Regions from separate parts of the Spirosoma luteolum genome, predicted to be linked through region 2. Evidence: riboswitches for the same ligand, from Rfam matches in the RefSeq annotation. Region 2 holds a riboswitch; the other holds the start of a gene.
The links. Region 2 has a riboswitch for cobalamin ahead of ACYVAC_RS15705 (TonB-dependent receptor plug domain-containing protein). Riboswitches for the same ligand answer to the same signal wherever they lie in the genome.

Region 1: it holds a riboswitch for cobalamin, as region 2 does, so the genes downstream of both, metE (5-methyltetrahydropteroyltriglutamate--homocysteine S-methyltransferase) here and ACYVAC_RS15705 (TonB-dependent receptor plug domain-containing protein) in region 2, are expected to answer to the same signal.

What each region holds. Positions count from the first base shown of each region.
Region 1 covers NZ_BAAGZE010000006.1:295,385-310,845, reverse strand. Annotated here, with positions in the region: gene thiH (2-iminoacetate synthase ThiH) at 1-818, shown strand, start outside; gene moeB (molybdopterin-synthase adenylyltransferase MoeB) at 809-1,861, shown strand; gene ACYVAC_RS11860 (thiamine phosphate synthase) at 1,888-2,469, opposite strand; cobalamin riboswitch at 2,590-2,811, shown strand; gene metE (5-methyltetrahydropteroyltriglutamate--homocysteine S-methyltransferase) at 3,047-5,365, shown strand; gene ACYVAC_RS11850 (glycosyl hydrolase) at 5,529-9,560, shown strand; gene ACYVAC_RS11845 (alpha/beta hydrolase) at 9,644-10,630, shown strand; gene ACYVAC_RS11840 (hypothetical protein) at 10,640-11,281, opposite strand; RNA gene ssrA (transfer-messenger RNA) at 11,457-11,830, shown strand; gene ACYVAC_RS11830 (AbiJ-NTD4 domain-containing protein) at 11,925-12,815, shown strand; gene ACYVAC_RS11825 (KAP family P-loop NTPase fold protein) at 13,103-15,301, shown strand.
Region 2 covers NZ_BAAGZE010000008.1:426,984-442,444, forward strand. Annotated here, with positions in the region: gene ACYVAC_RS15695 (Na+/H+ antiporter) at 1-795, shown strand, start outside; gene ACYVAC_RS15700 (YncE family protein) at 1,052-2,110, opposite strand; gene ACYVAC_RS15705 (TonB-dependent receptor plug domain-containing protein) at 2,107-4,008, opposite strand; cobalamin riboswitch at 4,117-4,324, opposite strand; gene ACYVAC_RS15710 (M16 family metallopeptidase) at 4,541-5,917, opposite strand; gene ACYVAC_RS15715 (M16 family metallopeptidase) at 5,927-7,267, opposite strand; gene ACYVAC_RS15720 (SDR family oxidoreductase) at 7,384-8,172, shown strand; gene ACYVAC_RS15725 (DUF1684 domain-containing protein) at 8,461-9,069, opposite strand; gene ACYVAC_RS15730 (hypothetical protein) at 9,267-10,103, shown strand; gene trxA (thioredoxin) at 10,189-10,500, shown strand; gene ACYVAC_RS15740 (nuclear transport factor 2 family protein) at 10,585-11,046, opposite strand; gene ACYVAC_RS15745 (D-arabinono-1,4-lactone oxidase) at 11,218-12,558, shown strand; gene ACYVAC_RS15750 (transglutaminase-like domain-containing protein) at 12,627-13,619, opposite strand; gene ACYVAC_RS15755 (ribonucleoside-diphosphate reductase subunit alpha) at 13,735-15,461, opposite strand, start outside.

The DNA.
Region 1 (15,461 bases), on a different contig from region 2:
TGGGCCGCGAGGCCGATGCGTTGCGGGGCATGGGTTACGAGCACGTGCTGCTGGTGACGGGCGAGGCCCAGCAGACGGTGGGCGTGCCGTACCTGCAAAACGCCCTGCGGCAGCTGCGGGGCCGGTTTGCCCAGGTGTCGATGGAAGTGCAGCCGCTGGACCAGATCGATTACGAACAGCTGATGGCCGACGGCCTCCATACGGTGCTGGTGTACCAGGAAACCTACGACCCCGATCGCTACCGCCTGCACCACCCCAAAGGACGCAAAGCCAACTTCGGCTACCGCGTGGAAACGCCCGACCGGCTGGGGCGCGCCGGTATCCACCGCATGGGCCTGGGGGCGCTGCTGGGGCTGGCCGACTGGCGCACCGACAGTGTGTTTACCGCCCTGCACCTGCGCTACCTCGAGCGGACGTACTGGAAAACCCGCTACAGCCTTTCGTTTCCCCGCCTGCGCCCCATCGACCGGCTCGGGGCCGAGGGCGTCAGCAGCCACGCGTTTGGCGCCTGCATGACCGACCGCGAACTGGTACAGCTGATCTGCGCCTACCGGCTGTTTAGCCCCGACCTCGAACTATCGCTGTCGACGCGCGAAAGCCCGCGGTTTCGCGATCATGTGCTGTCGCTGGGCATCACCAGCCTCAGCGCCGGCTCCCGAACCAACCCCGGCGGCTACGTGGTCGACCCGCAGTCGCTGGAACAGTTTGACATCTCGGACGAGCGGTCGCCCGCCGAGATGGCCGCCGTTATTCGCCGGGCGGGCTACGAGCCGGTCTGGAAAGACTGGGATGCTTCGCTGATGCCGCTATGCCACTAACCGACGCCGACCGACGCCGGTATAGCCGGCACCTGCTGCTGCCCGAACTGGGCGACGCCGGACAGGAAGCGCTCAAAAACGCCCGGGTACTGGTGGTGGGGGCGGGGGGGCTGGGCTGCCCCGTATTGCAGTACCTGACGGCTGCGGGCATCGGTACACTCGGCGTAATCGATGGCGACACCGTGGCCGAGAGCAACCTGCAGCGCCAGATTCTGTTTGGCCCCGCCGACGTGGGGTACCTGAAAGCCACCGTAGCCGTGGCCCGGCTGTCGGCGCAAAACCCGCTTATCACACTGCGGGCCCACACCCACTGGCTTACCGCCGACACGGTACTCGATACGCTGGCCGACTACGATCTGGTGGTCGACGGGTCGGATAATTTTGCCACGCGCTACCTCGTCAGCGACGCCTGCGTGGTACTGGGAAAACCGCTCGTGTCGGGGGCGATTCACCGCTTCGAAGGCCAGGTAACGGTGCTGAACCTGGGCGACGGCCCTACCTACCGCTGTCTCTATCCCGACCCGGGCGATTTGCCCGGCTGCGCCGAAGCGGGGGTGCTGGGCGTACTGCCCGGTGTAGTGGGCTGTCTGATGGCCAGTGAGGTCATTAAACTCTGTACGGGCATCGGCACCGTGCTGAGCGGGCAGCTGCTGGTCGTCGACGCGCTGACCCTGCAGTTCCGGCAGTTTGGGTTCGAGGCCGACCCGGCTAATAAGAACCGCAGCCAGCTGCCCGACGCGCTGCCCGGTTGTGAGCCCACTCTCCCCGAGCTGACCTACGCCACCCTGCAGTACCGCCTGAAAACGGAACCCGATCTGTTGCTGGTGGATGTGCGCGAACCCGCCGAACGGATTGTGGCGTCGCTGGGGGGGCAGTCCATTCCCCTGGCTAGGCTGCTGGCCGATCCCGGTCTGGTGCCCGCCGACCGGCCCGTAGTGGTGTACTGCCAGTCGGGACAGCGTAGCCGGAAAGCCGTGGCTTTTCTGTTGGCGCACGGCTACGAGCGGGTTGCCAGTCTGCGCGGGGGCATGCAGGGGCGCTGAATGATAGCTATTCGGCCGGCGGCCCCTCAACAGATGGCGCGCAGGTCCCGAACCGCAGCGACCGGGTCGGGGGCCTGCCAGAGCGTGCCCAGCACGGCCGCCCCGTCGAAGCCGGCCGCCCGCACCTGATCGATGTTGCTGGCCTGCACCCCGCCGAGTCCGATCAGCCGGGGCAGCGGTACCGACGCCTGACGGAGCAACTGAACGTGGGTGGCCAGCGCCGGCAGCGGTACCGTGGGGCTATAGCCGGGCTTGCTGAGGCTGGGAAACAGGGGACTGAAAAACGCGAGGCTGACGCGCCCCGCCAGTCCGGGCCAGTCGGCGAGGCTATGCACGCTGGTCGAATACGCCCGTTGGTCCGCTGGTGCCTGCCGGCGGGCCTGCTCGGTCCAGTGACGCCGGAAGAAACCGGCGGGCCGATCGAAGGGGAGCAGCAGCTGCGACTGCCACGGCTGCAGGGTGGTGGTGAGCAGCTGGTTGCGCAGGGCAGGGGTGTCGGGCTGACGCACGTAGAGGTAATCGAGACCCGCGTCGAAGAGGGCGGGCAGCAGCGCCCACTGCCGGTCGGCGAGGGTCGGAAGGGTGATACCGACGAGCAAAAAAGCCATAGGTCAGGCAGGGGATAAGACGCCGTAAAGATACCGGTCGGCGCACTAGCGGCTAAACAAAAACTACCCATTCGGCATTTACACGCTTATTTCGATACCTTTGCGCTGTTCTTTGTAACACCCGTCAATCGGATGGTCGGTTTCGGTGGTTGCCCCGCTTCACCAGGCACCACAGGAATTAAAAAAGGAATCGTGTGTAAATCACGAGCAGACGTGCTACTGTAAGTATCCGTTTCTGAACAGAAACAAGTCGTTGCCCAGCAGGCCCATTGTCCGGTACCGGATGAGAAGGGCGGTACCGATGATACGAGCCAGGAGACTTGCCGACCTTCTCAATGGCTGTGCCCTCACGATCCGGGGCCCGGTTCACGCATTGATTTACTACCGTAGGGAGAGTGCCAACACCGCGCGCGTCAGGCGTGCCGGCCGTGGCGTGGCTGTGCGTTGTACAGGCCGCGTCGGGCTGGCCGGCTGCGGGTGTGGGGGAGGTCTGTGCCAACGGGGTAGGTCCACCGGTTTTTTTGGCGGGTGGGTGTTTCAGGGGCGTTTGTCTAACACCTTTTAACACACAGTACGTATGCTGACGCATAACCTCGGCTACCCGCGCATCGGGAGCCACCGCGAACTCAAACGGGCCTGCGAACAGTTCTGGGCCGGCCGCATCACCGCCGACGAGCTGCTGGCCACCGGCCAGGCCATTCGCCGGGCCAACTGGCTCACCCAGCAGGCGGCCGGTATCGACCTGCTGCCGGTCAATGATTTTTCGTTCTACGACCAGGTGCTCGACACGGCCCTGCTCGTGGGGGCCGTGCCCGACCGCTACCAGCCCCTCCTGGCCGAGCGGCCCGATCTGACGCTGTATTTCGCCATGGCGCGGGGCATCCAGCGCGCTGGAGTCGACATACCGGCTATGGAGATGACCAAGTGGTTCGATACCAACTACCACTACCTGGTGCCCGAATTCAGCCGCAACCAGTCGTTCCGGCGCTACGGCGACAAACTTGTCCGGGAGTTCGACGAGGCCCGGGATCTGGGCCTGACGACCAAGCCCGTGCTGCTCGGCCCCGTGTCGTTTCTGCTGCTCGGTAAAGAAAAGGAGCCGGGCTTCCGGCGCATCGACCTGCTCGACAACCTGCTGCCCGTCTACGTCAGTCTGCTGCAGGAGCTGGCCCGGCACGGGGCGGAGTGGGTGCAGCTCGACGAGCCCTGCCTGACGCTCGACCTCACGCCCGATGAACAGCAGGCGTACGGGCGGGCCTACCAGACCATCCGGCAGGCCGTGCCGGGGCTGAAGCTGATGGTGGCCACGTATTTTGAATGCCTGGGGGCCAACCTCCAGACCGGTGCCCAACTGCCCGTCGACTGTCTGCACCTCGATCTGGTGCGGTGCCCGTCGCAGCTGGGCGATCTGCTGGCCGATACCCGGCTGGCCGCAACGGTCAAGTGCCTGTCGCTGGGCGTGGTCGATGGCCGCAACATCTGGAAAAATGACTTTGTTCGGTCGCTCAACCTCATTCGGCAGGCCATCGACGGGTTCGGTGCCGACCGGCTGATGCTGGCGCCTTCCTGTTCGCTGCTGCACAGCCCCTGTGATCTGGACCTTGAACAGAACGAGGCTGTACTGACACCCGCCATGAAGCGCTGGATGGCGTTTGCCCGCCAGAAACTCGATGAGGTGGTGACGCTGGGCAAACTGGCTACGGCCACAACCAGCGACAGCGTGGGCGCGTTGCTGGCCGACAATCAGGCCGCCATCGACAGCCGGCGCACCTCGCCCCTGATTCACAAGCCCCGGGTGGCGGCCCGCGTGCAGGCCATCGAGCCCGCCGATTTTAATCGGCAGAGTGCCTTTGTCAGTCGGCAGGTGCTGCAGACGGCCAGTCTGCGGTTACCGCTGTTTCCAACCACCACCATCGGCTCGTTTCCGCAGACCGACGCCGTCCGGCAGCTGCGGGCGCGCTTTAAAAAGGGTGAACTGACGGTTGCCGATTACAACCAGGCGCTGGAAGCCGAAACCGAAGCCGCGATTCGCTGGCAGGAGGCCGTTGGGCTCGATGTGCTGGTACACGGCGAGTTCGAGCGCAACGACATGGTCGAATACTTTGGCGAGCAGCTGGCGGGCTACGTGTTTACGCAGAACGGCTGGGTGCAGAGCTACGGCAGCCGCTGCGTGAAGCCGCCCATTATCTACGGCGATGTGGAGCGCCCCCGGCCCATGACCGTGCGCTGGACGGCCTTTGCCCAATCGCGCACCGACCGGTTCATGAAAGGCATGCTGACCGGCCCGATCACGATGCTGCAATGGTCGTTTGTGCGCGACGATCAGCCCCGCCGGACCACGGCGTTTCAGCTGGCCCTGGCCATCCGCGATGAAGTGGTGGACCTCGAACGGGCGGGTATCCGGATCATCCAGATCGACGAGCCGGCCATTCGCGAAGGGCTGCCGCTGCGCCGGGCCGACTGGCCGGCCTACCTGCAGTGGGCCGTCGACGCCTTCCGGCTGAGCGCGGCCGGGGTGGCCGATCAGACCCAGATCCATACCCACATGTGCTACTCGGAGTTCAACGACATCATCGACTCGATTGCCCGGCTGGATGCCGACGTAATTACCATTGAAACGTCGCGGTCGCAGATGGAACTGCTCGATGCCTTCGCCCATTTTCAGTACCCCAACGAAATCGGCCCCGGCGTGTACGACATCCATTCGCCCCGCGTGCCGACGGTTGCCGAGATGGTGACGCTGCTCGAAAAGGCGCTGGTGCATATCCCCGCCCGCAACCTGTGGGTCAACCCCGACTGCGGGCTGAAAACCCGGGCGTGGCCCGAAACGCGGCAGGCGCTCGAGCACATGGTCGAAGCGGCCCGGCAGCTGCAACGGTCGCACGCCCTGGTGTAGCCGGGGCCAATCGGTCCGGTTCGACGCTGACCCGGGTATAGGCGGCTGGCAGCCAGCGAAGCACCCGCACGGGGCTTCGTCGGCTGCCAGCCTTTTTTTAGGGCCATGCCGACTGGTAGGAACGGGTTGTTTTCGGCTTCTTGGGCAACGACACGACCCACCGATGCAACGACGTACCTTCCTGAAAACAAGCTCGGCCGCCGGCCTGCTCACCCTCATTACGCCCACCGGTCTGATACAGGCCAGCCCCGCCGACCCCGGAGCCGATTCGCTGATCGACGGGTTTCGGCAGCCGCCCCGCACGGCCCGCGCCCAGACGTGGTGGCACTGGATGAACGGCAACGTAACGGCCGACGGCATCACGCGCGACCTCGAAGCCATGAAGGCCATTGGCCTGGGCGGTTTCCAGAACTTCGACGCGGGCACCGGCATTCCCAAAGGGCCGGTGGTGTACCTGAGTCCCGAGTGGCTGGCCCTCAAGCAGCACGCTATCCGCGAAGCGCAGCGGCTCGGACTGGAGTTTACCATGCACAACTGCCCCGGCTGGTCGTCGAGCGGTGGGCCCTGGATCACGCCCGAATGGGCCATGCAGCAACTCACCTGGAGCGAAACCGCCGTGTCGGGCGGGGCGCTGACCGTGGCGCTGCCGCAACCGCTGACCCGCCTGGGCTACTACCGGGCGGTGCGCGTGCTGGCGTTTCCGGCCCTGCCCGGCGAGGCTCCGCTGACAGCGCTGCTGGCCGAAGCCCGAACGGGCGATGGCGCGGTGGCGTATGCCCGCCTGACGGGCGAACAGCCCGGTGGTGTGGTCGTGCGCAATGCTGACAGCGGAGCCCTCACACTGACCTTTCGGGAGCCCTACGCCCTGCGGTCGCTTTCGCTGGTGAGTGAGCCCGTGGCCGACCCCTCTGGCACCCCGGCTGCGGGCGCTATGGCGTTTGGTGGTCCCGGCATCACCCTCGAACTGGCCATATCCGACGACGGGCAAACCTACCGCAGCCTGGCCCGGATGCCCATCGGTGCGGCCACCGGACCCGAGCGCACGGTGTTCGACGGGCTAACCGCTACGACGCGCTACCTGCGCATCAGCAGCACGTCGCCCCGAACGGTTACGCAGCTACGGCCATCGGGTACGTCCCGGCTAGTCGACTGGCGCAAAAAAACGAACACGGTTTTCAACGGCACACCCCCTCCGCCCGACCGGGGTGGCGAACCGGCTATCGATCCCGCCACGCTGGTCGACCTGACGGATCAGGTTGATGCGGCCGGTGTGCTGCGCTGGACGGCTCCGGCCGGCAACTGGACCATCCTGCGCCTGGGTTACACGCCCGTGGGCGAACTGAACCGCTCGGCCCCCGATACCGGTATTGGCCTGGAGTGCGATAAATACAGCGCCGACGCCATCCGGTTTCATTTCACGAACATGATGGCGCAGCTGCTGCCCACGCTTGGCCCCTTGGCCAAAGATGGCCGGGTAGGGTTGCTGATCGATAGCTACGAGGTGGGCATGCAGAACTGGACCGCCCGCTTTCCCGAGGAGTTCAGCCGCCGGGCCGGCTACGACCTGCTGCCGTACCTGCCCGCGCTGACGGGGCGCCGGGTGGGCAGCCCCGACACCACCGAACGCTTCCTGTGGGACCTGCGCCGTACCCAGGCCGACCTGATGGCCGATGCCTACTACGGCACGTTTACAACGCTCTGCCACCAGCACGGCCTGACGGCCTACGCCGAACCCTACGACCGGGGACCCATGGAGGAAATGCAGATCGGAGCGCGCGTAGACGTAAACATGGGCGAGTTCTGGAATGGCCTGTCGACGCTGTTTCAGAACAACCGGTCGATGCGCCGGACCACCAAGCTGGCCGCGTCGATTGCGCATACCAACGGGCAGCGCGTGGTCGGGGCCGAGGCTTTTACGGGCGAGCCCGAATCGGCCCGCTGGCAGGAGTACCCGTTTGCCATGAAAGCCCTCGGTGATAGCTACTTCACGCAGGGTCTCAACCGAATTATTTTTCACCGTTACGCCCACCAGCCGCACCCCACTGCCCGCCCCGGCATGACCATGGGGCCGTGGGGCATCCACTTCGACCGCACCACAACCTGGTGGTCGGTGGGGCGGGGCTGGCTCGATTACATAGCCCGCTGCCAGTACCTGCTGCAGCAGGGGCTGTTCGTGGCCGACCTGGCTTACTTCGTCGGCGAAGACGCCGGCACCTACACCCGGGTAAGCCCCGACGAGCTGACCCCCGCACCGCTGGCGGGCTACGACTACGATCTCATCAACGCCGAAACGCTGCTGACCCGCGCCCGCGTGGTCGATGGCCGGCTGACGCTGCCCGACGGTATGCAGTACCGGGTGCTGGTGTTGCCGCCCGCCGGCCGTATGACCCTGGCCCTGGTGCGCCGGCTCACGGCCTTTGTGGCGCAGGGGCTGGCGGTTGTGGGCGCCCCCCCGACCCAGACGCCGGGGCTCCGGCCCGATGCGGGGGGCGATGGGGTATTTACGAAGGCTGTAGCAGCCCTGTGGGATACATCCCTACCCCGGCACATCCGGCCCGCTGCTTCGCTGGCTACTGTGCTGGCGCAGGCGGGTGTCGGGCCCGACGTGCAGCTCAGTTCGCGCTCCGGCGACGCGCCGATTACCTGGATTCACCGGCGGGTCGATCAGACCGACGTTTATTTGCTGGCCAATCAGCGCCGAACCACCGAAGAACTGGTCTGCACCTTCCGTACCACCAACGGACAGGCCGAACGCTGGGATGCCGTTACGGGTGAGCGGGTGCCGGTGGGCGTCTGCGAACGCGTAGGCAGTACCCACCTGCGGCTGCCGGTACAGCTGGGACCTTCGGGCTCGGCTTTTATCGTGATCTGGCCGGGGCAGCCTGCGCGCGCACTCGTTTCGGTCGGGCGGGGCAGCCAGACGCTGCTGCAAACGCGTCCGTTTGCGCCCACGCCCCGGCAACTGCACCCCACCGTGTCGGGCTCGTTTACGATCAGCCTGTGGGCTAAGCCCGAACTGAATTGCATGCTCGGCACCCGCAACTATATGGGCCAGATTGCCGATCCCTGGACCGATTACTACGCCATTTACCCGCCCGACGGCCAGGCGCTCTACGGCATTGGCCACGCGACCGCCGGGCTCACCATCGGGCGCAACGGCGTGGCGGTCTGGCAACACGGGGGTGGGGCGCCCGTGCTGGTGCTGGCGGCAGCCCGCCCCCTGTCGGGCTGGACCCACGTAACGCTTGTGTACCGCGCGGGTATCCCGTCGGTCTACGTCGACGGCCAGCTCGCGCAGACCGGTACCGTATCGGGCGCTACGGTACACCCGGGTACGTGCCCCGCTTACCTCCAGGAAGGAGCTTCGTATTACAACGGTGACCTGACGCCACCGCGCCTGCACCCCACCGCCCTGAGCGAGGCTGCCATCCGGCAGCTGGCGGCCGAACCGCGCCCGGCCGAACCGGCGCTCCCGGTGGTGGCACTGGCCGGACAGGATCGGCCGGCGCTGCTGTTTCGGGCCAACGGCCGCTATACGCTGCGCGACACAGGCGGGCAAACAACCTCCCTGACCATAGCCGGGCTCGCCCCCGACCGGACACTGACGGGCCCCTGGACAGTTTCGTTTCCGCCCGACCTCGGTGCACCGGCCCAGATCAGCCTGCCCGCGCTGCTACCCCTCAACCAACACCCCGAGCCGGGGGTGCGGTATTTTTCGGGCACGGCAACCTACACGCTGTCGGTTGAGCTGACCGATGCCCAACGGCCCGCGGGCAAGCAGCTGTGGCTCGATCTGGGTCGGGTGGAGGTGATTGCCGAGGTAGCGGTCAACGGCCAGTCGCTGGGTATTCTGTGGACACGGCCCTACCGGGTCGACATCACAGGGGTGGTCAGGAGCGGGACAAACCAACTGGAAATCCAGGTGACGAACCTCTGGCCCAACCGGCTAATCGGCGACGAGCAGCTGCCGCCCGAAGCGCGCTATACGCCGGGGGGCGGGGCGGGCGGGTTTGCCAGTCTGAGCAATGGCGCCATCGAGGCACTGCCCGACTGGTACCGGGCGGGGCAACCCAAACCGGCGGGGGGGCGCGTAACCTTTACGACCTGGCAGCACTACACGGCCGAGTCGCCCCTGCTCGATTCGGGGCTGATCGGGCCGGTGCAGCTGCAACTGGCCGAGGTGCGTCCGATCTGACCGTCTGGTTGATTCACGGAGCCAGTTGTGGCGAAAGAAGGCGGGCGGTTGTAATTTGCCGCCATCCACCTCCATACGTTCCAATGCGTCCAGCTTTTACCCGACTGCTGTCTGTTTTATGGCTGACAAGCCTGTTAGCGACCCGTACCTGGGGTCAGTCGACCGAACCCATCCATTATACCATTACCACGCCGGCCCAGACCGGCCTGACGCTGGACGGGAGCCTGACGCTGCCCCAGCACCCCGCCGGCCCCCCAACGGTACTCCTGATTGTGGGGGGCGTGGGGCCAACCGACCGCAACGGCAACAGTGCTTATGGCCTGGCGTCGAATGCCTATCAGCTACTGGCCGACAGTCTGGTGGGGCAGGGGCTGGCCGTGGCCCGTTACGACAAACGATATGCCGGCACCAACCGCACGGCGGCCCTGGCCCGGCTCCCCAAGGCGGGCCCCACGCTCGACGAAACGGTCAGCGATGCCGTCGGCTTCATCCGGCTGCTGCAGGCCGACAGGCGCTTCAAACGGGTGCTGGTGCTGGGTCATGACGAAGGATCGCTGGTCGGAATGCTGGCCGCGCGGCAGGCCGAAGCACACGGGCTGATCTCGCTGGCCGGGGCCGGGCGCAACCTCGCCGACCTGCTGAAAGAACAGCTGGCCCCGCCGGGCGCCCCGGCCGATATCCGCGCCGAAATCGATGGGCTGCTCGATTCGCTGCGGGCCGGGCAGGTGGTGCACCCCCGCAGTGTTCAGTTTAAAGCCCAGTTTGCGCCGGTTTATCAGCCCATCTACCGGTCCTGGATGCGGTATGATCCGGCCGAGGAAATCAGGGCGTTTGGCGGGCCGGTGCTCATCATTCAGGGCGGCCGCGATACCCAGCTGAGCCCGGCCGATGCCCAGCGGCTGCGGGCCGCCCGCCCGGCCGACCGGTTCGTGCTGGTCGATCAGATGACCCACCAGCTCAAGGCCGACGCCGGCACCAGCCTGACCGGCAACCGGCAAACCTACAACAAGCCCGGCCTGGCGCTGGCGCCGGGCGTAGCGTCGCTGATTGCCACGTTTGCCCGGCAGTAGCTCGCCTGCTCAGTTTGCCGAGTAATGGCGGAGGTAGGTGATGAGCCGCTCGAAATGAAGCAGCTCGTAGGGGTTGTTGCTTTGCCGGCTCATCAGGTGCCGGTAGCTGTCGGCCAGCCCGTCGAAGTGGGGGTTGTGCAGCAGCCGGGCCACAATCATGCCTTTGTAACAGCGGTGCGTCTGGTTATATACGTAACGGCAGGGCACGCTGGGGTCATCGTTCAGCAACTCGTTGAGGTGGGCCAGGCTACAGGCCGTTTGGAGGAAGCGAAAGCCTTGTTCGCTGAAAAACGACTCGATCTCGTCGCACACCTGACTCATCTCGCGGGGCGAGTGAATCTTATAGCGGAAATAATGCACCCCGCTGAACTTGCCGATCGACAGAATAACCGTATTGGCTTCGTTGCGGTAATCGGTGAGGTTGTTCAGAAACTGCTGGGCAATCTGCTCGACCTGTTCGTTGCGGCAGCCAAAGTTGACTTCGAGCAGGGTTTCGTCGCCGTAAAAGGCGGGCGACAAGATGACGTTCTGAAACCCCGTATCGGTTTTCCGGCGATACTGTTTGCGGTCGGCCACGAGGGCAAAGTCGTGGGCGGCAAAAAAAGGGGTCAGGTGTTGGTAGAGTTCGGTTTCGAAGGATGAGAGCGTCATGGGGCAGGCAGGGTAGGAGAAAAAAATACGGAAACTGGCTACGCGTCTAACATCTTAAGTACGAATAAGTTTAGGAAAAGTTGTGCAATTCGAATACAGGATTTTAGCGATCGGGACGAACTAAACAGGGCGTAGCGGGGTTAGCCTATACACGCCCCACTCGGGTGTCGTTTCTGGGGACGACCGGAATTGACAGCTTGCAGAGGTCGCGGGTAAGCATGCCGGGAGTTGACGGAATTTCCCGACCCGAACAAATCGTCAAAACAATAACTGGCGAGTATAACTACGCCATGGCTGCCTAATCCGGAGGATTAAGCAATAGCCATTGTCTCCCCGGCCTACGTGCTGCTGGCTGGATCAGGAGGCATCGACTCGCAGCGCTGGCCCGGATAATGGTGTTGACAACGGGTAAGACAAAAGCACCTACGGATGAAGCTTGGTCTGGTCTGCACCGGGCGGATTCCCGACAATCCTAAGTAGACCTAAGCATGTAGAAAGCACGTCGGTTTCCTTGACTGGACGAGAGTTCGAATCTCTCCGTCTCCACAAAAAGGCAAAAAACCCCGAAATTGATTCAGTTTCGGGGTTTTTTATAGGTAATAAGATAGGGTGTAAAAATATCTAGGTAGTTGATCTTCGACAAATGAGTTTCTCTGAGAGGTACGAATACACAAAGAAGTTAGTTCAAATCGACTCAATCAACGATTCAACCAGAATTCAATTGTGGAATCAAATACACAGTTGGATTCTCACGTTTGGTGATGAGTATAGGGCAAGCTATGATTCGAATAATGATGAGTTCGATAAACCTAAAAATTTCTTCATTAGAATTTGGGCAGGCTTTTTTAACTTGAAGATAAATTATTTTCCCAGTGACTACGAATATGAAGATAGAGTTATTAGAATCTGCGATGAATTCTTAGATAAGTGTACGTGGTACAGATACTACGATTTTATAGAGTTTCTGATAAAAGAATTTAAAACCTTTTCTAACAGTGACGTTTATACAGAAACAAAAGACAACTTCCACCGTGGAATAAATAAAGTCCTAAAAAAAGAACTTTGCACATATAGACTTGTTGAAGACTTATTTGTGCCAATTGCAAACGAGAATGAGATATTTACGATAGCAGATAGTCTGGATAAGACAGCAAACATAAATACTGTACACACTCATCTTAAACAGGCTCTTCAACTTTTTTCTGATAGGGAAAATCCTGATTATAGAAATTCAGCTAAAGAATCTATATCAGCTCTAGAATCTTTATTAAAACTAGTCGTTAAATCTCCCAAAGCAACTCTAACAGATTCAATAAAAAAAATCAAAAACTCCGAGTTGATTAATATTCATCCTAGCATAATTAATACAATTAATAGTCTCTATGCATGGGCTGGAGACGAGAGCGGAATTAGACATTCTCTAAAATCAAATGATACAGTTGACATTGAAGACTCACAATTTACGCTGATAGCTTGTTGTGGATTAATAAGCTACTTAACTATAAAATCTTCAAAAGCAGGAATCACACTATAAAAAATAACTATATGAGCTTATTGAAAATCTATTTGTCCGATTTCTCTTTTAAAAAGATTAGACCATCTTTGTTTTTACTTACAATATTTCTCTTCTTCAGGATAAAGATTATAGAACTTCTCAAACCTGTTTCTATAGCTCTATTCGAAAATTTTAAGGTAGACTTTATCGTCTCTACTTTATCTATATGCACTTTTGTTTACGGGATATATTATTTCATATCAAATATAAGAGAGAACAAATATCCGAATTCTTATACTTTATATTACACTCTTTATTTTTTAGTAGTGTATTTAACAATCAGATCTTCTGATAAGTTTAGCTTTTACAACATAGGAGATACAAGTGTCGCATTGGGAGATTTGATTTTTACCAGTTTTTTACTCTTAACCTCTGCCTACTCTTATAACAAATCACCTCTTGAACCCGACCCTAATTTTCAACTTTTGGAAGACCTACCTGATACTATAAACTCTGCTAATGATAAACTATTAAGGTCGGAGTATGCAATACACGTATCCAAAATAATTAATTCTACTGTTCCAAGTAAAGCAATAGCTATTGCGGTTATAGCAGAATGGGGATATGGAAAGACAACTTTTTTAAACTTCATCAAATCTAACCTTGATAAAAACAGCGTGGTTGTAAATTTTAACCCATGGAAATTTGAAAAGTCTGGACAAATGTTGTCTCATTTCTTCGAAGCCATTGAAGACGAGTTTGACGATAATGATATTATTTCTAAAATAAAAGATTACTCAGACAAGCTGACTGAAATTGATGACTCAAAATTTTCTAAGATAGTAAAACAATCGATAGAAAAGCTTACAGGTAAGGAAAAAAGTTTGAAAGAAAGGTATGATTCTCTAAATAAAGCAATAATAAAGTCAGGAAAAAGACTCGTTGTTTTTATAGATGACATTGATCGTTTAATGTCAGATGAGCTAATATCTATTATTCGTCTTATTAGAAATACTGCCGATTTTTCCAACACATTCTTTATAGCCGCATTCGATCAAAACTACGTATTAAATACTTTGGCAAATGGAAAAACGTACAATAACAAAGAAAACTTTCTACAGAAAGTCTTCCAATTAGAAATTACTTTACCTCCTATTAGAAAAAACATTGTGGAAGAAGCTTTGAAAAACTACCTCAAATTAGACTCTCTTCCTTTACTCGAAAAAACTAGATTTGAACGAATATTTCCAAACCCAGATATGGACCCATTTACTGGGTTTTTTAGTGCGTCTAAACGGTCATCACCAAAGATATTCATAAGCCAATATTTATATAATCTAAGAGATGTCAAAAGATTTGTGAATTCATTCCAGCTTGCTTATGTGACAATTGGTAGCGAAGTAGATTTATATGATTTATTTACGCTTGAGCTTATAAAATATCGATTTCCAAGTATTTACTCGCTCATTTCTGAAGAGAAGATTTTAATTCAACTTATTCGCGCCAGTAAAACTTGGCAATTTTCAGAAGATAATTTCAAAAAATATGTAAACGATATCACGGCTGCAAGCCTAAACATTCCACTAAATAAAATTGATTATATAAAAGACAACTTAAAAACTTTATTTGATGAAGAGAGGGAGCAAACAAGCCGATCTATAATTAGAGCTTACAATTTTAATATATATTTCTTTTACCAACTTGCTGGTTCGATCTCAATTAGTGAATTTAACACTTCTCTTAGGAAAGGAGAGTCGTCATTGAGAGACTATTTTATAAAAATTACAAATAATAAAAAACTAGATGAAATGATAGACTATATAGATATGATTGTAACATTTGAAAATGTAAAAGAATTAAAAGACGTTGTTCGTAATTTATTATTGATTCATAATTACGAAAGGGCTATAAATCAAGCCACAGTATTGATCGTTAGAAAGCAATTTAATATTGATACGTATTTTGAAAACGAAAATGATTACGATCAGTTTGTCAAAGAGACCCTTCTTAGTGAAGACTACGATAGTTTAATTAGAGGGAAAATATTGCACGAAATTCTAAAGTTTCACTTAAGAAATGAAGACCCTAAGATTTTAGAAGTACAAGAAGTAAAACAAATGTTATTGACAGTGATGGAAGAAACAATAAAAAGTGAACCTGAAAATGAAAGTAAAATAAAACAACTTTATACGTTCAACTGGGACACAGTATCATCAGAAACTAGAAGAATTAATTTCCATCCTAGTGCTAACTTGATGATGAAATCTTACTTAGAGAGTCACTATACTGAATTTATTAAATATGCTATAAGATCTAAATATACTCCACCAATGGAAAACGAGTATGTTTTCGACCCAACTATACCTCAAATATTTGGGTCATATTCAGACTTCAAAATTTTCTTAAATGAACTGCCTAATTCTGCTTGTAAAAAGTTCTTGTTAGAAAAATTCGAAGAATATGAACAGAACAATTACAATAGTATAATCATAGACGATATTGAAAACAATCCGTGTATTAAATAGTAGAAAGCTTATATGGGAACAATCTTAGATCAGGTTGTCCCCATATAAGCTTTCTACTAGTTGCTAAACTTAATTTTTAGAAATGATAAAAGTCCTCCTTCATTATAAAAAAGATTATTGTTTTTCTTACTAATAAGTTCTTGGTATCTTTTAATTGACG
Region 2 (15,461 bases):
GTAATGACGTTTATGCTCAACAGCACCGTATTCGTGCTGATGGGGCTGCAGCTCCGGCGGCTGCTGACCGACAATCGTGACTACACATTTGGAACGCTTATCGTCTACGGCAGCCTGGTGAGTCTGGCCGTCATTGCCACCCGCTTTATCTGGGTGTTTGTAGTCTATTATGTACCCCGGCTGTTCAGTCCCAGCCTGCGCAGCAGCAACCGGACGCTGTCGCTCAAACTCGTTACGGTACTGGCCTTTACGGGCATGCGGGGGGTATTGTCGCTGGCTACGGCGCTGGCGCTGCCCCTGACCCTGGGGTCGGGCGCTCCATTTCCTAAACGCGACCTGATTATTTTCATCGCCTACTGCGTCATTTTCGTCACCCTCGTTATTCAGGGTACGGCCCTGCCTTACCTGATCCGGCTGATGGCCATCAAACCCGACCAGCGGGAAGAGCAGGAAGAGCTACGGCTGCGGATTCAACTGGCTACCCGGGCAATCGAGCACCTGGAAGCCAATTATTCACTCAGCGACGAGGTATCGGACGAAGCGCTGGCCATGCTGAAACATAAATACGAAGCCCGTATCGACCGGTTACGGGTGCGGCAAGGCGGAAAAAAGCGGGCCTCGGTCAACGAATCGGAGTTGCGCGAGACCCGCCGGATTCAGCTCGAAATTATTCAGCTCGAGCGCGATGAAGCCACCCGACTCCGGCGCGCCGGTCAGCACGACGATGAGGTGCTGCGGGCTGTACTGTTCGAACTCGACCTCGAAGAAGGCCGGCTTGAGCTGGAGGAAGGGTAATTTCTGTTTGTGGTTGGTGGTTGGTGGTTGGTGGTTTTCAGTATACAGTTTACCGTCTTCAGTTTTCAGGCAGTACTCCGCTTTCAGTGTACAGTTATCCATTTTTTGTACTCGGTGTGCCGGCAGTACTCCGTCTTCAGTGTACAGTTATCAGCACTCAGTACCGAGGCTACGGATCTGCCCGCTACGCGCTGCAACCTGAAAGCGGTAAACCGTAAACTGAAAACTACAAACCACCAACTACAAACCCTCCTCCCTACCGGAAGAAGAAGCGTGTGGGGGCGATTTCGGCTTTGACCGAGTCGATCAGCGCATCGTTTTCGCGGTAACGCAGCACGTAGCCCGCCTGCACGTAGTTGGCGGGTGCCTGGCTGCCGTAGAAGGTTCCCGTAGCCGGATCGATCCCGATGGCACTGAAGCCCCGGTTCTGCACCGCCGTAGTGGGCGCCGTCGCGTCGGTGATATTGAAGCGGTACGTGCGGGTGCTGCTGGCGTAGTAAAAGTTTTTCTTGTCGCGGCTGATGGCAACCGACGACGGCGTTGCTACCAGTTTTACCCGTTTTTCAATGCTCCGGCCGGCTGGATTTACGCAGATCATCTCCTGTCCCACTAGTACCCACAGTTTACCGTTGGCGTCGACGGCGATGGGCTCGGCTTCGGCGCCCATATCCATCTTCTGTACAACCTCGTCCGTTTCGACATTGATAATCGCCAGTGCTTTGCCACCGCTGTAGCCAGCGCTACCCAGAAACACTTCCCTGTTGACCAGAACCATGCCTTCGGCCCCTTTTACGGCCGCGATTTTCTTGGTCACTTTGCCGCTATTCATGTCGATCACGGCTACGTAGCCCGGATCTTTATAGAACGTACCGGCCGAAAAACTGCCCGACACATCCCAGCAGCTCACATAGGCTTTGTTGGGCGCTGCGTAGATAGCCCGGCGGGGATTTTCGATGTCGGGCGTCTGGAGCGTGGCGCGGCTTTTCAGCGTGCCCGCTTCCACGATCTCGACCTTGTCTTTGCCAGCCGCCGAGTTATCGAGCACGAGCAGCCCCTTGCCGTTGACCTCCGTATAATCGTTGAGCAGCCCCGCCGTCGGAATGGATGGGTTGGCCGTCACGAAAATGTTGGTCTGTACCGCGCTGCTGTTGGCCGCCAGAAACGACAGCGTCCCGTTGTTCTGCGAGAAATTACCCTGGTTGACGATATAAACGCCCGATTCAAACGGCGATGGTTCGGGATCGGTGGTCTTACAGTTCCAGAGGCTCAGCGCCACAACGCTCAGCAGCGCGCCGGCGGTAAATTGATTTTTCATTGGGTATTGGTTGGTAAATTGATAAGCACGTTGAGCGCCACACTCCGACCGGGCATGGCTGTTCGACGCACGCTGATCAGCAGCGCATCGAACAGGTTGTTGAGCTGCCCCTGCACCCGAACCGACGCCCCGGCAACCCGGAGTTCCGTTTCGGCCAGCAGGTTGGCCAGCACGACCCCCTTGAAAAACTGACTGTTGTCGAACGTAATGTACCGGCGCGAGCTGGTCTGTACCTGCATCGACAGCCGCGAGCGCCCCCGCGCCAGGTGGGCGTTGAGCGTACCCGTATGGATAGGCACATAAGGAAGCTGCTTGCCCAGAATGTCGCGGGCGTAGGTATCGTAGGCCCGCTCCTGCGTCGAGCGGGTCAGGGCGTAGCCGATGCGCAAACCGGCCTGCCAGCCCGATTGACGGTAGGCCAGCCCGGTGGTCAGCTCGCCCCCGCGCGCCACTACCTGCTGCAGGTTCTCGACGTGATAGTTCGTAGCCGGGTTCCAGTAGGCCCAGTCGTCGACGCGGTTATGGTAGGCCGTGGCCTCGGCTGTCAGTGTGAGCGCATCGGTCAGGGTTTGGGTCAGGGCCAGCCCGGCTTCGGTATTCAGACCGCGTTCGGGCCGCAGGTCGGGGTTGCCCAGCCCGATCCAGTAGCGCTCATTCAGCGTCGGTACGCGGTAGCTGCGCCCGACCGAAGCCTTGGCCGTCAGCACCTGCCCCGGCCGGTTAAGCACCTTGTACTCGGCACCCAGCGAGGGCGTCAGGGGTGGACTGAAACGCGTCACGAACGCCTGCCGCAGGTTGGCCGTCAGCAGCCACCGACTGGTCTGCAGCCGCAGCAGCGCGTACAGATCCTGCCGGTTTTCGGTAATGAGGGCTCCGCCGTAGCCATCGGTTCGGGTGCGGTAGTGCGACCACTCGCCCCCCAGCCGCAGCGTGGTAGCCACCCGACGGTTGCCCGGCCACAGCGCTAGTTCGCGCTCGGCCCGGCCAATAAACCGATCGGTTTCGGTATGGCTGGGGTGGTCGAAATCGCTCTTGGCGTAGTCAATAATATCGCGAATCCAGCCCAGGCGCAGCGTCAGCGCATTGGTTTCGTAGGTCGTCAGCACCCGCGCCGACTGGGTGCGGGTCCGTTCGCGGGCCAGCGTATCGGTCGGGCTCAGAATGAGATCGTTGTCGGTCAGCCAGGCGTTGAACGACAGCTGCCGGCCGTTGCGGTGCCGCAGGTACAGATCCTGCACCAGCCCCCGCTGCGCCGTGGTCGACTCATCGACGAAGTAGCGCTGCCGTTCGGTATAGGGGTAGTCGTTGTTGTGCTTACTGCGGTAAGCGTAGGTACGGCCCGCAAGCTGCCAGGTCTGCCCCGGCGCCGTGGCGTAGCGGATGCCCAGCTGCGTCTGATCGTTCCGAAACGAGGCTATCTGCTGGCCAAGGGTAACGCCCAGTCGCTCATTCCACCGGGGCGTACTGCCCAGCAGAATACTACCGCCCACGGCATCAGAGCCTACTACGCAGCCCCCCGCCCCGTACTGCACCGACAGCCGGTCGAACCCCGCCACGGGAAGGGTCGAAAAATCGGACTGGCCGAGGTTGGGCTGGTTGATGTTGATGCCGTTCCAGAGTACCGCCGTATGATTCGCCGATGTACCACGAAACGATACCGTGCTGAGCTGACCGGGGCCGTAGCTTTTAAAGGCCAGCGGGGTGTTGTAGGCCAGCACATCGGCCAGCGTACTGAACCGGAACTGTTGCAGCGTGGTGGAGTCGATGCGCTGCAGCTTCTGGCCGGCCAGAAACCGCTCGGGCGCGATGGCCCGCACGGTCACGGGGGTGAGCGCCACCGCCGTATCCGAGGGATTGGGTAGCTGCGCGCCAACGAGCGGCCGACTACTAGCCAGCAAACCAGCCAACAGGGTGCTATGAAGCCACCAACGGGTTATCAAAATAAATCGAATCAGCAAGAGTGCGTCAAACAGGCACGCGGCCAGCACGTTTCCTCCGAACGCGGCAACAGCGGATGGTCGTCGGCAGGTCTCCTGGCTTGTTTCGCCGGCTCGGGCCTTCCCGCCCGACAGTCGGGCAGTGGCCATGAAGCATGAACCGGGGGGTACTGAAACGTACAGTTGCGGGGACAGCGCTGGCTTTGAACCAGCTTCCCTATTAAGCCTTGAAAGCTGCCACGAAGCAGCATCAGGCACCGATAACTCGCTACAAAGGTAGCCGAAAGCAACCAAAAAAAGCAACCCCGACGAGCGGGGTTGCTTTAACTAACAGGTGGAATAGTGCGGAAAGCCTTACGTAGGTTTGGTATCCGAGTGGTCCGACACGGCGGTCGGCCCATCCCTCAAACGTATGCCCGCATCTTAATTTGTCCAATGATTATTGACTGAGCGGTAGCAACCAGCGAGTAAACGGTCGATAAGCGCTGGTTACTTAGAACCCCTCGGCCTTGATTTCTTTCTCCGTTACGGTACCGTACTTGGCCACTTTATCACGAATGGCGTCGGCCTTGCCAATCAGCACGAACTGCAGGTTGGCCTTTGGAAAATACTGATCGATGATCTGCCGGGTTTTGGCAACCGTCAGCCCATCCACGTTTTTCTGAAAGTTGTTGATAAACGATTCATCGAAACCCATACTAAACATATCGGTCAGCAGATTGGCCAGCGCACTCGCCGATTCGTAGCGGGGCGGAAAATCGGCCTTGATGTAGTTTTTGGCCGAGCTGAGCGTTTTTTCGTCGATACCAGTGCGTTGCAGGCTGTCGAGCACGTGCAGCGCCAGATCGATGGCCTGCACGGTGCTGCTGTTTTTGGTGAAGGTCGACACGGCAAACGTACCGCTGTTGCGAAATGTACCGAACCGGCTGCTGGCGCCGTAGGTAAGCCCCGAGTTGACCCGCAGCGCATCGTTGAGCCACGACGTGAACCGACCGCCCAGAATGGTGTTGACCACCGTGACCGGAATAAAATCGGGGTTGTTCTGGGTGATTCCCTTGCTGCCGATGATAAAGGTCGTTTCGCGGGCATCGTCTTTATTCACCAGCAGCACCCGGTTGCCCGATGCAGCCAGCTGGGGTTCGCCCAGCCGGGGCGAGGTCGCCGGGGCCGTTTTCCAGCTGCCGAACAGATCGGTCAGCCGTTTTTTCATGGCCGCCGTATTGAAATCGCCGACGACGGCGATGGCCGCCCGGTCGGCCGTGTAGTTTTTCAGGTAGAACTGCCGCGCGTCGGCCGCCGTGATGGCCGATACCGACGAGGGGGTACCGCTGATGGGGTTGGCATACGGATGGTCGCCAAACAGCTGCCGGTTGAAATACGACCCGATCACCGACCGGGGGCTTTCTTTCTGCTGGGTCAGCTGCAACAGCAGGCGCTGCTTGAACTTATCGAACTCGACCGGATCGAACGTGGGCCTGGTCAGCACATCCTGAATGATGCCGAACAGCAGGTCCTGATCTTTCACCGCAAACGAGGCCGTCAGTTTGGCCACTTCCTTACCGCCGTAGGTTTCGACGTTGGCCCCTACGTACTCGGTTTTGGCTTCCAGCTCGGCCTTGGTGTAGCGCGAACTGCCAAACAGCAGGGCATCGGCCGTCATGCTGGCCAGGCCGTAGCGATTGCCATCCTGCACCGCGCCCGCATCGAACACCGCCGATACGTTGATGAGCGGCACCTCATGCTGCTCCATGAGGTAAATGGTCAGGCCATTTTTAAGTTTTACTTTCTGGTAGGGCGGCACCTTGAAGGTCTGCGCCGTAGCCGCATTGACGAGCAACAGGGCCGTAATGAGTATAAGCAGTTTTTTCATGATCCTGGGTTAGTTGGCACCGGCCGATTTTTTGGTTTCGGGCAGCAGATAGCCCACCGTGCGGTTGCGGGCGGTGAGGTAGGTTCTGGCCACGCGCTGTACGTCGGCCTTCGTCACTTTCTCGTAGAGCGACGGCGCTTCGTAGAGCTTTTTGTAATCGCCGAAATACAGTTCGTAGGTGCCCAGCGAGTTGGCTTTCCCGTTGATGGTTTCCATGGTGTGGTAAAACTCCATCAGTTTCTGGTTTTTGAGTTTCTGCAGCTCCTCATCGGTGATTCCACTGCTGACCACCCGGTCGATCTGGGCGAGCACAGACCGCTCCAGCTGCTCGGCCGACACGTTGCTGGCGGCTACGGCATACACCGAAAACAAGCTGGGGTCGAACGAGATATCCATGTTGGTCGACACGCGGGCGGCTATTGTGGAGTCGAGCACCAGCGACTTGACCAGCCGCGACGAGTTGCCCGTGCTCAGAATACCACTCAGCAGATCGAGGGCGTAGTAGTCGGGGTGGCGCGTGGCCGGCACGTGGTAGGCCAGCAGCACGTTGGGCGTGGCAATGTCTTTATAGGTGGTGGCCCGGCGCTCGCCGTTCTGCGGGGGCTCCACCGTGCGCAGGCTGTCGGGCAGCGGCTGGGCCGGAATCGACTCCAGGTACTGCGTAGCCAGTTTTTTCACCTGATCGGGCGTTACGTCGCCCACCACCACCGCCACGGCATTGTTGGGCGAATAATAGGTTTTGAAGTACCGCTCCAGATCGGCCTGGGTCCAGCGCTTGATGTCGGACTCGAAGCCGATGACGGGAAACATGTAGGGGTGCTCGACAAAGGCTACCGACTGTACCAGTTCGTTCAGCACGCGGTAGTTACTGTTCTCGAGGCCCGTGCTGCGCTCCGACAGCACTACCCCCCGCTCACTCTGCACCATGTTGGGATCGATGGCCAGATCGCGGATGCGGTCGGCTTCGAGATCAAAAATGGTTTCGAGGGCACCACTCTGAAACCAGTCGGTATAGACCGTGGTGTTTTCGGTGGTGTAGGCGTTGTTGGAGCCGCCATTGGCTTCCATCACCCGGTCGAACTGCTTGGGACCGTACTTTTTGGCCCCGTTGAACATCATGTGTTCGAAGAAGTGCGACAGGCCCGTAATGCCGTGCACTTCGTTGCGCGAACCTACTTTCCAGAACGTGTAGAAGTTGGCGTTGGGAATGGAGTGGTCTTCGAGCACCATAAACTTCATGCCGTTCTTCAGCGTGAACGTCTGGACATCTTCGGGTTTGGGCTTGTTCTGGGCCAGCCCGACGCCTGCCATCAGGCAGAGTCCGGCCAGCAGCCCCAGTTGGTTGGTCATACCGATACGTTGGTTGGGATTCGCTGAAAATACGGCTGCTGTCGGATATTGGCAACGGAAATAGTTTTTTCGGCCATTGCAGCACAGGAAACGGCAAAATCGTGTTGACCGTTTATATGCAACTCTCCTCCTCCACTCCTCCGTCGCTCTGGTCGCTGAGCGGCCAGCGGGCCCTTGTTACGGGCGGCACCAGGGGCATTGGCGAAGCCATTGTCCGGCAATTTCTCGATCTCGGGGCATCGGTATTTCTCGTTGCCCGCGACAACGACCGGCTCCAGCAGCAGCTCACCACCTACCGGCAGCAGGGCCATACCGTTGCCGGACTGGCCCTCGACATGGGCCAGCCCGATGCGGCCACCCGCCTGATTGACGCCGTTCAGACGCAGTGGGGCGGCCTCGATATTCTGGTCAACAACACGGGCATGAACATCCGCAAGCCCACCGTCGAGTACAGCCCCGCCGAATACGATCAGGTGCTGACGACTAACCTGCGCTCGGCCTACGAACTGAGCCAGGCGGCCTACCCGCTACTTAAAGCGTCGGGGCAGGGTCGCATCGTCATGATTTCCTCGGTATCGGCGCTGACCCACACGAGCAGTGGCTCGCTCTATGGCATGAGCAAAGCCGCCATGCTGCAGCTTACGCGTAACCTGGCCGTGGAGTGGGCCGCCGACGGTATTCGGGTCAACGCTGTGGCTCCCTGGTACATCAACACCCCGCTGGCCGCGGCCGTACTGACCAATCCGGTCAAGCTGGAAGGTATTCTGAAACGCACGCCCATGAACCGGGTCGGCGAACCCCACGAGGTGGCTTCGGCCGTATCGTTTCTGGCCATGCCCGCAGCCAGCTACATCACCGGCCAGACCCTCTCCGTCGATGGTGGTCTGCTGGCGTGGGGGTACTAGGGAAGTTGGCTGGTTATGGAGTTGTAGCGTTTTAACGTTACTGCGTCAGAGCGTTTTAACGTTGGCGGGTTGTAGTATTAGTCCGTTGAATGACTGGACGTTTTGGTGTCTATCCTTGTCAGGGATCAGGCGGTCTGGCCTTCCTCGATCAAGGCTTTAGCATTTGGAGAATACTGTCGTTTATCGGGTATTTCACCGTCACTTCACAGGCTATTCCTCCTGTAACACGCCAACCCCATAACTCGCCAACTCTATAACTTTCCAACCCTACAACTCCACCATCTCCCCTCAATGCGCCTTTGCGTAGACTTTCTCGCCGGCTTCGATGGCGACAGACAGGTGGTTGGCTTTGGGCGGAATGGGGCAGGCATAGCCGTCGGCAAAGGCACAATAAGGGTTATAGGCCTTGTTGAAATCAAGCACGACGGTACCCTGCCGAATGTCGCCCAGGCGCAGGTCCATGTAGCGCCCCCCGCCGTAAGTCGTCTCGCCCGAGGTAGCGTCTTTAAAGGGTAGAAACAGATAATCGCGGTATTCGGGTACCTTCATCAGGTTCAGACTGCGGTAGAGGGTGAGCTGCTGCGGCTTCCCGTTCAGTACAAAATCGACCACGGCATAGGCCACATGCGGCTTGGTGGTACCGCTGTAGGTGGGCATGTCGAAGGGTTCGGCCCGGTCGATGCGGGTGACGGTGCCCACCACCCGGTAGCGGGCGTCGGGCGCGTAGAAGCGCAGATACGACAGGTCGTCGGCGGTATGCAGCGGCCCGCCCGGCGACTTCAGAAATTCGGCCCGGTAGGTCTCCCGGTGCCGGGCAATGGTGTCGGCATAGGTCGACGACTGGGCCTGCGCGGTCAGAACGGCGAAGCAGGCGAGAAACAGGGCGATACAGCGCATACAACAAACGAAACAAACGGTAAGGCCCCACTACCCGGTGGCGCCGGCACGAAACAACTACTTTGACGGGCCAAAAGCAACGCCGGCACCACCGCGCTTTTTTTACCAGTCGACGCAACCGATTGACCAACGGGTCCGTACTACCCCTGAACCGGTTCAACTGTTCTGTTTTCCCATCCTAAAACACCCAGTTGACCATGCCTGCTATACGCGCTATTTTACGTCCGATCCTGTTGGCGGCCTTATTGGCCCCGGCTCTGCTGTCCTGTACCTCAGATTCGACACCACCCGGCCCCGACCTGTCGCTTACGACCACTTCCCTCGGCCCTGTGCTGACGGGCAGCGGGGGTAAAACGCTCTATGTATTCGCCGGCGATGTCGACGGTACACCCACCTGCACCGGCAGCTGTCTCGACACCTGGCCCGCGTTTTATCAGGCGACGCCAACGCTGGGCGCCAGCCTGAAAGCCGCCGACTTTACCACCATTACCCGCACCGACGGCAGCAAGCAAACAGCCTACAAAGGCTGGCCGCTCTATTATTTTAAAAACGACGCCAAAGCCGGCGACGTGACGGGCGACAACGTGGGCGGCACCTGGCTGGTGGCCAAACCCAACTACAGCCTGCTGCTGGGCGCGCGGCAACTGACGGGGCTCGATGGTAAGAATTACACGTTCGACACCAAAGAGGGCACTGGTCAGTCGGTTTACCTGACCGATAGTCTGGGCCGCACGCTCTACGCCTTTGCCAACGATAAACGCGGCAAAAACAACTACACCAAAGCCGATCTGAGCAACAACCCGACCTGGCCCATTTTCACGACAACACTAGTCGACCTGCCCTCATCGCTCAACCGGGCCGATTTTGGCACCATCACCGTGTTTGGGCAATCGCAGCTCACCTATAAAGGCTGGCCGCTCTATTATTTTGGCAGCGATCAGGGCGTTCGGGGCAATACCAAAGGCGTCAGCGTACCGCGGCCGGGAGTCTGGCCAGTGGTCAACAGCACGTCGCCCCTGGCTCCCCAAAGCTGATAGCGGGTGTTTCGAACCGCCAGCCAGTTCGCGTTGTTTAGGAGGTACGACCGAGTTTTATCGGCCCCGTAAACACGTTACGCCCATGAGTCAGCGAGCCGAAACATTCCACGACATTATCAATGGCGACAAACCTGTGCTGGTCGATTTCTACGCCGACTGGTGTGGTCCCTGCAAGCAGCAGGCGCCCATTCTGAAGCAACTCACCGACCGGGCCGGCGACAAGGTTCGGGTGGTCAAGATCAACGTCGACAAGGCACAGAAAGCGGCCAATCAGTACCAGATCCGGAGCATTCCGACGATGATTCTGTTCAAAAACGGCAAGATCGTCTGGCGGCAGTCGGGCGTTCAGCCGCTGCATACGCTGGAAGGGCTGGTGAAACAGCACAGCGCCTAACCAGTACCCTACTCCCATACAGCACGCGGGAACGCGCCTGCCCTACGGCATGCACGTTCCCGCGTCTCGTTTCGGCCAGTCTACCTAGTGCCGGCCAGCCGACTGGGCCAGCGTAAATTCACGCAGCCGGCTAATGGCCACTACGCTCACCAGTTTCCACTGCCCATTTATTCGTTCGAGCACCCGCGATTCGCGCGATGCGGTGCGGCCCCGGTTATCCGAGAGTGTCTGATCGTAGGTCACAAAGGCCATGTTGCCGTTCTGGTGCAGGCTGAAGTTGTCGTGCTGAATCTGCACGGGCTCGCCCTTGCGCTGACGGGAAAAATAACCCGCAAACTGCTTCTCGATTTTCTCCCAGCCGTCGAGCAGCAGAAAGTTGCCCCCGTGCAGACTGGCCGTCAGGCTGACGTAGGATTTATGCACCCAGGCGCTGGACCAGCGGGCTTTGTCGCGGGCATAGAAGGCATCCGTTTCGTCGCTTATGACAGCCCGAATCAGCTCGCTGTCGGTCTGCGCCTGTGCTCCCAGCGCGGTCAGCAACCACATCAGTAAACCTATTTGCCACCCTGCTTTCTGCTTCATAGTCCGTTGATTTGTCGACCAATATACGTAACCCGACGGTATTGCCCCACCGCGCATCGAGAAAGTCATGGCGGCTGCCAGACAAGCTCGTTCTGCCAAAAGTAGATTCGTACCCAAACCTATTCGTACCTTGTCATGGAAAAACGTGAATTTCTCAAACTGTCGTCGGTTATGCTGGCAAGTCCTTTCCTGTCGCCCTTCGAGGGCTGGTTGCCCGGCGAACCGCTGCTGAACTGGGCCGGCAATATCCGGTACAGCACCGATCGGCTCGCCCTCGCCGGCTCGACTGCCGAAGCGGCTGCGCTGATTCGTAAGCACCCGAAGCTGAAAGTACTCGGCACCCGACACTGCTTCAACACCATTGCCGACAGCAGCGACCAGCTACTGAACCTCCCCCCCGACACCGAGGCCATCCGGCTGGATACCGCAGCCAATACGGTTACCGTCGATGGCGGCATCAAATACGGCCAGCTGGCCCCGTGGCTGCACAGCCGGGGCTATGCGCTGCATAACCTGGCCTCGCTGCCTCACATTTCCGTAGCGGGGGCCTGTGCCACAGCTACCCACGGGTCGGGTGTGAAAAATGGGAATCTGGCCACAGCCGTGCAGGCCATGACGTTTCTGGATGCCAACGGCGACACCCACACCCTGTCGCGGGCGCAGGATCGCGCTGCGTTCGATGCCGCGGTAGTGCATCTGGGCGCGCTGGGCGTAGTTACGCGCCTGACGCTGGCGGTCGAACCTACGTTCATGGTGGCGCAACGGGTCTACGAAAACCTGCCTATGGCACAACTGAAAGACCATTTCGAAGCGATCATGGGCACCGGCTACAGTGTCAGTCTGTTTACCGACTGGCAGCAGAACCGAGTGAGCGAAGTGTGGGTAAAAAGCCGTGTTGGCACCGACGCCATGCCGGGCGATACACTCTTCGGCGCCACGGCGGCCACGCGTGAACTGCACCCCATTGCGGCCATTTCGGCCGAGCACTGTACTGCGCAGCTCGGTGTTCCCGGTCCGTGGTACGAGCGGCTTCCGCACTTCCGGATGGGCTTCACGCCCAGCAGCGGCAAAGAATTGCAGTCCGAATTTTTTGTACCCCGCCAGCACTCGGTCGAGGCCATGCTGGCCCTCGAACGGATGCGCGACCAGATCACCCCCCACCTGCTGATTTCCGAAGTACGCACCATCGACGCCGACACGCTCTGGATGAGCCCCTGCTACCAACAGGCCAGCACGGCGCTCCACTTTACCTGGAAACCCGACTGGCCGGCCGTGCGGCAGTTGCTGCCCCGCATCGAACAGGAACTGGCTCCCTTCGGCGCCCGGCCCCACTGGGGCAAGCTCTTCACCCTGGCGCCGGCCGTACTACAGCAGCGTTATCCTAAATTCGACGATTTTCGGGCACTGGCCCGGCGTTACGATCCGGCGGGCAAATTCAAAAACGACTTTCTGACCCGCAACCTCTACGGCCACTGACCCGCAACGCAACGGGCCGCCCTGATAATCAGGGCGGCCCGTTGCGTTTTGCCCACTCAGGCAGCCATTTAACGAGGCTGGTTCTGGTAGCTGAATCGGCTGCTTACCCCGGGATACGGCTGCCCATTTCGTTCGGCGTAGGGATACACAAAAAAGTTGAGCGGTTCGGGCTGCTGCGGATACAGGCGCAGGTCGCGCCCGATCGTAAACTCGATGCGATGTTCGTCGTGCGCCCCAAAGAAGTAATCCCGGCGCGCCGGATTTTTGGCGGCTTCCGACGCATCGACCGGTACCCACCCTATCCCCGTCAGGTAACACTCGGCCCAGCAGTGGTAGCCGCTGATTTGCCCCGACGGGCGGTCGGGCGGCAGCGATATCCCGATGGCAAACCGGGCCGGAATACCCACGGCCCGGCAGTAGCCGATAAAGACGGCGTGAAAATCGGTGCAGTTACCCCGGCGGGCATCACAGGCATAGTAGATGTCGCCCCGCCCCCAGCCCGTTCCACTTTTGTCGTAGCGCACCGTTCGGATAACATGGTTATAAATAGCGCGGGCCCTGGCCAGATCCGTTTTGGCCTGGGCCGAGTCGACAACGGCCTGCGCCCAGCGTTTCACCGGCCCATCGATTGGCACCAGGCGGTCGGGCATCAGCCAGCGGGCCATGTCGGGCTCCGCCAGTAAGGGAGCCGCCTGCGAACGGGACACCAGCTGCGTTTGCCGATGCTCGAGCCGGCGGGCCGTAAACCGCATCGTCACCACCGTACTGTCGGGCAGTGGCTGCGCCAGATGCAGATGCAGCCACTGGTTGCCATACGCGCCCGACTCCATCCGGTAGGCTACCGGCGACTCAAGGCGAAGATCACTGATCTGCTGAAACGGACTGTTGTGCGGGACCGGAATCCAGAGATCGGTGGGCCCGGCTTCCGTCGGGTCGGCACGCAGTACGGTTTGGTACGTAAACGCAACAGTACGTTCGCGCGGGGGCGTCTGCGCCCAGGCACCCACTGCCGGCAGGCACAGAAGCAGCCCGGCAGTCAGTCGATTGAGGGGGTTATTCATCGTTCATACAACGTTCAGACGGGGCGAGTCTGTTCAGGCCTGAAAGCCCTAATATGCCAACGCCCGGCTATGACTGGCATAACCGGGCGTTGGCATATCAAATCAGGGCGGATCACTAGCTGCCGCACATCTCGCATCCTTCCGGATCGTCGAGCGAGCAGGTCATGGCCGCGTACTGCTGTTCCAGATCGGTTACCATCGGCACCGGCGTGGGCGTGGCGCTGGTGGCGTGTTCTTTGGCGTACTGCACGTAGTCGAGCGGTTTCTCCACGGGAGCAGCCTCGGTCATCACGGCTTCGAGTTGCGGCTCGGCCTGCGGCTGTACTACCGTAAACTTCACGGCGTCGGCAGCCGCCTTGGTCCGCAGGTAGTACATACCTGTTTTCAGCCCCGCTTTCCAGGCGTAGAAGTGCATCGAGGTCAGTTTGCCGAAGTTCGAATCCTGAATGTGAATGTTCAGCGACTGCGACTGACAGATATAGGCACCGCGGTCGGCAGCCATATCGATAATATGTTTCTGCTTGATCTCCCAGACCGTTTTGTAGAGGTCTTTGATGTGCTGCGGAATATTCGGAATCTGCTGCACCGAACCGTTGGCCAGAATCAGGTTGTTCTTCATGGCATCGTTCCACAGCCCCAGTTTCACCAGGTCTTTGAGCAGGTGTTTGTTCACCACCACAAACTCACCCGACAGCACGCGCCGGGTATAGATGTTGCTCGTGTAGGGTTCGAAGCACTCGTTGTTGCCCAGAATCTGCGAGGTCGAGGCCGTAGGCATCGGCGCCAGCAGCAGCGAGTTCCGAACACCGTGCTCCATCACATCGTTGCGCAGGCTTTCCCAATCCCAGCGATTCGACTTGGGTTTCACTCCCCACATATCGAACTGGAAGATACCCTGCGAGATGGGCGACCCTTTCCAGGTTTCGTAGGGCCCCGATTCCCGGGCCTGCTCCATCGACGAGGTCATGGCCCCGAAGTAGATGGTTTCGAAAATATCTTCGTTCAGCCGGCGGGCTTCGTCCGACTCGAACGGCATGCGCAGCATAATGAAGGCATCGGCCAGCCCCTGCACACCCAGTCCGATGGGCCGGTGACGCATGTTCGAGCGCCGGGCCTCTTCAACCGGGTAATAGTTGATGTCGATGATTTTGTTGAGGTTGCGCGTGGCCGTTTTCGTTACCTCATACAGTTTCTGGTGATCGAAACGCATCACGCCATCGGGGTCGCGCTTGATAAACTTCGGCAGCGCAATCGACGCCAGGTTACAGACCGCCACTTCGTCGGGGGCCGTGTATTCGATGATCTCGGTACACAGGTTCGACGATTTGATGGTACCCAGGTTTTTCTGGTTCGACTTTTTGTTGGCCGCATCCTTGAAAAGCATGTAGGGGGTGCCGGTTTCGGTCTGCGACTCCAGAATCTTGAACCACAGCTCCTGCGCCTTCACCGTCCGGCGGGCGCGGCCTTCGCGTTCGTAGCGAGTGTATAGCGCTTCAAACTCGTCGCCGTAGCAGTCGGCCAGGCCGGGGCACTCGTGCGGACAGAACAGCGACCACACGTCGTCGTCTTCCACCCGTTTCATAAACAGATCGGGGGTCCAGAGCGCGTAGAACAGGTCGCGTGCCCGGGCTTCTTCTTTCCCCGAGTTCTTCTTCATGTCGAGGAAGTCGAAGATGTCGGCATGCCAGGGTTCGAGGTAAATGGCGAACGAGCCTTTACGCTTGCCACCGCCCTGATCGACGTAGCGGGCCGTGTCGTTGAACACGCGCAACATGGGCACAATGCCGTTGGAGGTGCCGTTGGTGCCTTTGATATAGGTACCCGTGGCCCGTACGTTATGGA